One region of the Hathewaya limosa genome, then DNA from elsewhere that is predicted to be linked to it. Evidence: riboswitches for the same ligand, from Rfam matches in the RefSeq annotation. Region 1 holds a riboswitch; the other holds the start of a gene.
The links. A riboswitch is a leader RNA that binds a small molecule or an ion and turns the genes downstream of it on or off. The one in region 1 is predicted to bind S-adenosylmethionine.
Positions count from the first base shown of each region.

Region 1 (4,477 bases):
GTTTTGGATTTTCAGATATATCTTTTTCTGTAATATTTTCAGCATTTTTATCTTTAAGTTTTATTAATCCTTGTTTTTCTAAAAGTTTTAAAGCCCTAGTTCCATTAGAATTATCATTAGGAATGGCTATTGTAGAACCATTTTTTAATTCAGTAATAGATTTTATTTTTTGTGAATAGGCAGATAGTGGTTCTGCATGAACTTTAGCAACAGGGACTAAGCTAGTACCATTTTTTTCGTTGAAATTATTTAAATAGGGTATGTGCTGAAAGTAGTCTGCATCAAGTTCTTTTTCATTAAGAGCTTTATTAGGAACCACATAATCAGTAAATTCTTTTATTTGTAATTCGATTCCTTGATTATGAAGTTTATCCTTTGCAAATTTTAAAATTTCTGCATGTGGGGCAGGGGATGCACCAACTATTAAAGTCTTAGATGAATTTTGACTTTCTTTATTAGTACCACATCCTACTAAAGTTATAGTTAATAAAAGTGTTGAGATTAAAGCTACGATTTTTTTCATATAAATTCCTCCTAAAATTTTATCTTTTATCAAATTTTTTTGTAAAATAGTTTCCTGTGCTCTGAATGATTTGCACTAGAATTATTAAAACAACTATAGTTATTAAAATTATTTCATTGTTATATCTCATATAACCTTCTCTTATGGCGTAATCACCAATACCTTCACCTCCTATAGCACCAGCCATAGCAGAATATCCTATTATGTTTATAATTGTTAAAGTTATTCCAGATATAAGGGAAGGCAATGCTTCTTTTAACATAACCTTAAATATAATTTCAAAATTATTGGCACCCATAGAAAGAGCTGCTTCAATGAGCCCATATGGAACTTCACCTAATGATGTATCTATGATTCTAGCTACAAAAGGAGTAGCGGCTATAGAAAGTGGAACAATTGCGGCTGTAGACCCAATAGTAGTGCCAACTAATATTTTAGATATAGGAAATAGTGCTACAATTAAAATAATAAAAGGTACTGATCTAAAGATATTTACAATAGTATCTAAAATTTTATTTATTCTAGAGTTTTCTAATATATGTCCTTTAGAAGTAACCCGCAAAATTATTCCTAAAGGTAATCCTAGAATCAGAGAAAATAAGGTTGATATAGATACCATATATAAGGTTTGTAGTAATGGCTTTGGTATAGAATATAAGATTTCTAAAATGTTTTTCATGTTAATCACCTCTTTTTTTAACAAATTTTTTATGAATATAATTTAGAATTTTGTATATTATTATTTTTAGTTTGGCAAGTTATTAGAAAATGTTTTGATGTTTTGCTTTTAGGATTAGTAAATACATCTGAAACATATCCATCTTCTGCAATGATTCCTGATTCTAAGACTGCTATTTTATTACAAAGTTTTTCTATAACGTCCATTTCATGTGTGATAACTATTATAGTAATATTAAGTTCTTTATTTATTTTTTTTAAAAGTTTTATTATAGAATCTGTTGTAATAGGATCTAATGCTGAAGTTGCTTCATCGCAAAGAAGGATTTTAGGATTGTTAGCAAGGGCACGAGCAATTCCTACTCTTTGTTTTTCACCTCCAGATAAATTTGATGGATACATGTCTTTTTTGTCTTTTAAATTAACTAAATCTAAAAGTCCTAAAACTTTATTCTCTATATCTTTTTTAGATAGCTTAGAAAGTTTTAGAGGAAAGGCTATATTTTCGTATATTGTGGAGTTCATAAGCAAATTAAAGTGTTGAAAAATCATTCCTATTTTTTTTCTTACACTTCTTAAATTTTTTTTAGGTAATTTATTTATATCAAAATAATCAGTGCTTTCCTCATATAGATTTTTTATTAATATTTCACCTGAAGTAGGTGATTCTAATGCATTTATACATCTTAAAAGAGATGATTTGCCTGCGCCACTTAATCCCATTATTCCAAAAATGTCTCCTTCTTTTATATGTAAGTTAATGTTTTTTAAAGCCTCAATTGAAGTATTTTTATGAGTATATACTTTGCTTAATTTTTTAATTTGAATCATAGGTTTATATCTCCTTTATAATAAAATTTGAAAATAAAAAAACCTCTTTGAAGAAGAGGTTTAAAAAAGTTTCTCATCTTCGGGTAATAAAATTACCACTCTGGAATTAGCACCTTACATAAAATATGTTGGTTGCTGGGTTTCATAGGGCCAGTCCCTCCACCTCTCTTGATAAGGGTAATATTAAATTTTTAGTAAAGTTCATTAATTTTTTTATGTAATAAAAAAATCCTCTTAAAAGATAAGAGGATGAATTATCGTTTTCTCTTATCTTTGGATAACAAGGTTATCACTCTGGAATTAGCACCTTGCATTAAATATGCGGGTTGCCGGGCATCATAGGGCCAGTCCCTCAGCCACTCTTAATAAGAGTCTTTATTAAATTAGTTTATATTATAATTGTTAAAAATTATTCTGTCAATAAATATTTTAAAAATTTAATTATTTAAATAACCATTGACTAAATTGCGATAATTAATTACAATTTAAAATGATAGTCATTATCATTGAAGGAAGGGAAAGTTATATGTTCAATAAAAGATTAATTGAGATGGCACGTGAGTCTAAAAAGTGGATTTTTTCAACGGTGTTTATGAATTGGATAAGCCTACTTTTAAATATAGTTATGATTATGAGTCTTGGATTTTATTTAGAGAATTTATATAAAAATTCAGTAACTAAAGAGCAAGGTATTCTTGTGTTTTGTGTTGTAATTGTAGCTATAATAGGAAGATATATTTGTGACTATAAGGCTACAAAATCGTCTTATAAAGCTTCAGCTAATGCTCGTATTAAACTTAGAAATAATGTTTACAGTAAATTAATATCATTAGGCGTTCATTACAATGATAAAATTTCTTCTTCAGAAATAGTACAAGTAGCAGTCGAAGGAATAGAACAATTAGAAGTGTATTTTGGAAGATATTTACCACAGTTTTTTTATAGTATGATAGCACCTTTAACATTATTTATAGTATTGTCTTTTATAAGCATTAAAACATCAGTAATATTAATTTTAAGTGTACCATTAATTCCAATTTCAATTGTACTTGTAATGAAACTAGCTAAAAAGCTTTTGAGGAAATATTGGGGTATTTATATAAACCTAGGAGATTCATTTTTAGAGAATCTTCAAGGTTTAACAACGCTTAAAATATATAGTAGAGATGAAGACAAAAATAGAGAGATGAACCAAGAAGCAGAGAATTTTAGAAATATAACAATGAAAGTTTTGTCCATGCAATTAAATTCTATAACTGTTATGGATTTGATAGCATTCGGAGGAAGTGCTTTAGGAATAATAATCTGCCTTATGGAAGCACAAAAAGGTAATATAAGTTTTGGGGGAGTATTTTCTATAATCTTATTATCATCAGAATTTTTTATTCCAGTAAGACAACTAGGTTCATTTTTCCATGTAGCTATGAATGGTATTGCTGCATCAGAAAAGATTTTTAAAATAATTGATCTTGAAGAGAAGTTATATAAAGATAATAAAATTATAGGTTTTTGTAACAACAATATAGAATTAAAAAATGTAAATTTTTCTTATGAAAAAAATAGAAAGATTTTAAAAAATGTTTCCATAAGTATAAAGGATAAGAATTTAACTGCATTGGTTGGAACATCGGGATGTGGTAAAAGTACGATAGTAAGTTTAATAATGGGGTTATTTAAAGAGTACGATGGAAGTATAACTATGGGAGAACAGGATTTAAAATTATTAGGAGATGAACAAAGATTTAATGATATAACTTTAGTTTCTCATAATAGTTATATATTTTCAGGGACTATAGAAGAAAATTTAAAAATGGGTAAAATGGATGCTACGGAAGATGAACTTATACAGGTTCTTAAAAAAGTAAATTTATATGACTTTGTATATTCTATGCCTAAAAAGTTAAAAAGTGAGATTAAGGACTCAGGAGCAAATTTATCTGGTGGACAAAGGCAACGTTTGGCCTTGGCAAGAGCTTTATTGCATAATAGTAGGGTGTATATATTTGATGAGGCTACTTCTAATATTGATGTAGAAAGTGAAAATAAGATTATGGAAATAGTTTATGAACTTTCAAAAATTAAGAATGTTATAGTTATATCACATAGACTTTATAATATTAAAGATGCGGATAACATATATGTTATGGAAAATGGTGAAATTATAGAACAAGGAATGCATAAAGAATTAATGGATAATGAAAAAGTATATAGTAAATTAGTTAATGAACAAGAAGAATTAGAATGTATAGGGGAGGAAAATTATGCGTAGATCAGGTATGACTATAATGGGTAAATTAATAGGATTATTAAAACCTCTATTACATATAATGTTTATAACTATTACAATGGGGGTATTAGGTTTTTTAAGTTCTATTTTTATAACCATATATGGAGGAAAAGGCATATTAAATATAATGGGTTTATATAAAGATACGACCTTAAAAA
Region 1 covers NZ_JAUSWN010000019.1:33,121-37,597, reverse strand. Annotated here, with positions in the region: gene QOZ93_RS10835 (MetQ/NlpA family ABC transporter substrate-binding protein) at 1-523, opposite strand, end outside; gene QOZ93_RS10830 (methionine ABC transporter permease) at 543-1,202, opposite strand; gene QOZ93_RS10825 (methionine ABC transporter ATP-binding protein) at 1,232-2,032, opposite strand; SAM riboswitch class I at 2,103-2,210, opposite strand; SAM riboswitch class I at 2,297-2,404, opposite strand; gene QOZ93_RS10820 (ABC transporter ATP-binding protein/permease) at 2,559-4,301, shown strand; gene QOZ93_RS10815 (amino acid ABC transporter ATP-binding/permease protein) at 4,294-4,477, shown strand, end outside.

Region 2 (4,477 bases), on a different contig from region 1:
TATTAGAAAAGCTTGTGGAAGAAAGAAAGCAACTCCAAGAGTTGTTATTTGTGTTCCATGTGAAGCTACAGAGGTTGAAAGAAGAGCAGTTAAAGGAGCGGCAAAAATGGCGGGGGCAAAAATGGTTCAATTAATAGAAGAACCAGTAGCAGCTGCTATAGGTGCAGGCTTAGATATATCTAAAGCTAGTGGAAATATGGTTATAGACATTGGTGGAGGTACCACAGATATAGCAGTTATATCTTTAGGTGGTATGGTTGTAAGACAATCTATAAAGGTAGCTGGAGATGAATTTGACGAAGCAATTATTAAGTATATAAGAAAGAAACACAAGCTTATGATTGGTGAAAGAACTGCAGAGGAATTAAAGATAAATATTGGTTGTGCATATGAAGTAGAAGAAGAAAGTATGGAAATAAGAGGAAGAGATTTAATTACAGGACTTCCTAAAAACATAACAGTAACTTCTAGTGAAATGAGGGAAGCTTTAGCAGAAGCTGTAGAAGCTATAGCAGAGTGTGCACATGCTGTTCTTGAAAAGACACCACCTGAGTTAGCATCTGATATAGCTGACAAAGGAATTGTTATGACCGGTGGTGGAGCATTATTAAATGGGCTTGATAAGTTAATCCAAGATCATACTAAGGTACCAGTATATGTAGCAGAAGATAGTGTATCTTGTGTTGCATTAGGAACAGGGAAATCATTAGATTCCATAGAATATATGGGAAAAGAATAATATATTATTAAGTTATTATGTAAATAATAAAAAAATACAAGCTATATTATAAATAGCTTGTATTTTTTTATCTAAATTTTTAATGTATAAGATTTTTCTAAAGAAATACAAATTTTTTTAGCCATATTCATGATAAAACTTAATCTAATACTTCTAGAATAAAAAGGTTCCGAATTATTATAGGAATCAACAACTGCTACTATGGATAGGTTACCTACAGGAGGTAAATATTTTCCTACGCCTTTTCCAGGACATATGGGGTAATCTCTAATTATTATGTTACCTATATCTTCATCATCACTTAAACAAGCATCTATTCCTATAATGTTATGATTGGGATATTCATTATTTATATAGTTTAAGTTTTCTTCTAAATTTAAGGCGTGAATAGGTTTGTTTAAGGAGCCAAATACTTTTAGAGGAAACTTTCGATCTATCAATAGAGAACCTACTAATGGACCTAAACAATCACCTATGCATCTATCAGTGCCTATACATACTATTATAGTTTTTTCATCTATGGTTTTTTTTAAAGATTCAACTAGTGTATTTATACAGCGTTCATTTAAATAGTTAATACAAGTTTTATCCACAAGGCACCTCCTAAATATAGCAGAGTTTTAAAGGATAGTATATAATATTACACTAATAAAAATATGTGAATGAAAGATTAAATATGAAGAAGGTGTAAAAAAACATATTAATTTTTAGTAAAAAGGAGTATTATAAAGAAAATATAAGTATAAAGAAAGTAATCTTCTTAAATAAGGAGAAAACGACTTGAAATAAGAACCGTAAAAATGTATACTACTTCTTGTCGGAAATACACGACAACAAAACATAATAAGTAGTATTAAATAGGGATGAGTTCCCGAGTGGCCAAAGGGGGCAGACTGTAAATCTGTTGCGTTTCGCTTCGATGGTTCGAATCCATCCTCATCCACCATTATTTTAATACTTATGCTGGCATGGCTCAATTGGCAGAGCAGCTGACTTGTAATCAGCAGGTTGTAGGTTCAATTCCTATTGCCAGCTCCAATTTGGAGGAGTTCCCGAGTGGCCAAAGGGGGCAGACTGTAAATCTGTTGCGTCTCGCTTCGATGGTTCGAATCCATCTTCCTCCACCATTTTAAAAATAGAATATGTTTTGTGCTGGCATGGCTCAATTGGCAGAGCAGCTGACTTGTAATCAGCAGGTTGTAGGTTCGATTCCTATTGCCAGCTCCATTTTTGGAGGAGTTCCCGAGTGGCCAAAGGGGGCAGACTGTAAATCTGTTGCGTTTCGCTTCGATGGTTCGAATCCATCTTCCTCCACCATTTTAAAAAAATATATTTTGTGCTGACATGGCTCAATTGGCAGAGCAGCTGACTTGTAATCAGCAGGTTGTAGGTTCGATTCCTATTGTCAGCTCCATTTTTGGATGAGTTCCCGAGTGGCCAAAGGGGGCAGACTGTAAATCTGTTGCGTTTCGCTTCGATGGTTCGAATCCATCTTCATCCACCAAGGACATGTTTTCATGTCCTTTTATTTTTTATCATTTAAATGTTTCTATTGACCATGTAATAAGATTATGCTATGATGAAGTTATAATGTAAATATAAAAAAATAAAAAATTAAATAAAATGCTCTTATCAAGAGAGGTGGAGGGAAAAGGGCCCTGTGAAACCCGGCAACCAGTGTATAAACACTAAGGTGCCAATTCCTGCAGAATTTTATATCTGCAAGATAAGAGGTGGTAGATATTAACAACCTCTTCTTATTGAAGGGGTTTTTTTATTAGGAAAAAAGGCCATGCTCTAGAAAAGATAAACATTTTGGAGGGAGAATAATATGAGAAAGTTATTTACATCAGAGTCAGTTACAGAAGGACATCCAGATAAAATATGTGATCAAATTTCAGATGCTATTTTAGATGCTATTTTAGAAAAAGATCCTCAAGGTAGAGTTGCGTGTGAGACAACTTGTACAACTGGTGTTGTTTCAGTAATGGGGGAAATTACTACTAATTGTTATGTTGATATTCCTAAAGTTGTAAGAAAGACTGTAAGTGAAATAGGATATACAAGAGCTAAATATGGATTTGATGCAGAAACTTGTGCTGTTATGACATCTATTGATGAACAATCACAAGATATTGCTATGGGCGTAGACGAAGCTTTAGAATCTAAAGAGGGTAAAATGGATACAATAGAAGCTATTGGTGCTGGAGATCAAGGTATGATGTTTGGATATGCATCAAATGAAACAGCAGAATATATGCCACTTCCAATATCACTTGCTCATAAGTTAGCTTTAAGATTATCACAAGTTAGGAAAAATGGAACATTAGGATATTTAAGACCTGATGGAAAAACTCAGGTAACAGTAGAATATGAAGGTGATAAACCTGTTAGAATAGATACAATTGTTATTTCAACTCAACACGGTCCTGATGTTACTCGTGAACAAATTGAAGCTGATTTAATAAAATATGTAATTAAAGAAATAGTTCCTGAGGAATTATTGGATGGAAATACAAGATATTTAATAAATCCAACAGGAAGATTTGTAATTGGTGGACCACAAGGTGATACAGGATTAACAGGAAGAAAGATTATAGTAGATACTTATGGTGGAGCTGGAAGACATGGTGGCGGTGCTTTTTCAGGTAAAGATCCAACAAAGGTAGATAGATCTGCAGCATATGCAGCAAGATGGGTTGCTAAAAATTTAGTTGCAGCTGGTATTGCTGATAAATTAGAAATTCAGTTAGCTTATGCTATAGGAGTTGCTAAGCCAGTATCTATTTGTGTTGAAACATTTGGAACAGGTAAGAAATCAGAAGAAGAGATTGTTGAAATAATTAATAAAGTATTTGATTTAAGACCGGCTGCTATAATTAAAGAACTAGATTTAAGAAGACCTATATATAGACAAACAGCAGCATATGGCCATTTTGGAAGAATAGATGTTGATCTTCCTTGGGAAAGATTAGATAAAGTAGAGAAAATTAAAGAATTAATGTAATTAAATATTTTATAAAGGACACGATTACTCATTTATTTGGATAATCGTGTTTTCTAATTTTATATAAATTTTATGTTATAATTTAATAATAAGAGTTATAAAAAAGTATGGGAGAGATTTTATGTTTGAAATTATAGGTATAATAGAATCGATAATTTTTAAAAATGAAGAAAATGAATATACAGTAGCTAAATTAAAGGATGAAAAAGATGAACTTGTAACTATAGTTGGAACAATACCTTTTGTGAATGAAGGCCAAAATGTAAAAGTTACAGGTGAATGGAATGTTCATCCTAACTTTGGTAAACAGTTAAAAGTTAATTCATGTGAAGAAATTATACCTAAAACTTTAACAGGGATTGAAAAATATTTGGCTTCAGGCATAATTTCTGGAATAGGTCCTGTTACAGCAAAAAAAATAGTCTCACATTTTAAAGAAGAGACCTTAGATGTCTTAGATAATGATATTGATAGATTAGCCGAAATTGAAGGTATTGGGAAGAAAAAGATTAAATTAATATATGAATCATATTCTAGGCAAAGAGAATGTAGGAATATAATGATTTTTCTTCAACCTTACGGAATGACAGCTAATCAGTGTGTAAAAGTTTATAATAAATATGGGATTAGTGGAATAGATATAATAAAACAAAATCCATATAAGTTAGTAGAGGATATAGTAGGGGTAGGCTTTAAGACTGCAGATAAAATAGCACTAAATTTAGGAATAG
Region 2 covers NZ_JAUSWN010000001.1:123,452-127,928, forward strand. Annotated here, with positions in the region: gene mreB (rod shape-determining protein) at 1-739, shown strand, start outside; gene yyaC (spore protease YyaC) at 811-1,332, opposite strand; tRNA gene QOZ93_RS00565 (tRNA-Tyr) at 1,601-1,685, shown strand; tRNA gene QOZ93_RS00570 (tRNA-Thr) at 1,702-1,777, shown strand; tRNA gene QOZ93_RS00575 (tRNA-Tyr) at 1,782-1,866, shown strand; tRNA gene QOZ93_RS00580 (tRNA-Thr) at 1,891-1,966, shown strand; tRNA gene QOZ93_RS00585 (tRNA-Tyr) at 1,972-2,056, shown strand; tRNA gene QOZ93_RS00590 (tRNA-Thr) at 2,078-2,153, shown strand; tRNA gene QOZ93_RS00595 (tRNA-Tyr) at 2,159-2,243, shown strand; SAM riboswitch class I at 2,366-2,472, shown strand; gene metK (methionine adenosyltransferase) at 2,571-3,746, shown strand; gene recD2 (SF1B family DNA helicase RecD2) at 3,868-4,477, shown strand, end outside.
Region 2: another riboswitch for S-adenosylmethionine. It lies ahead of metK (methionine adenosyltransferase); the one in region 1 lies ahead of QOZ93_RS10825 (methionine ABC transporter ATP-binding protein).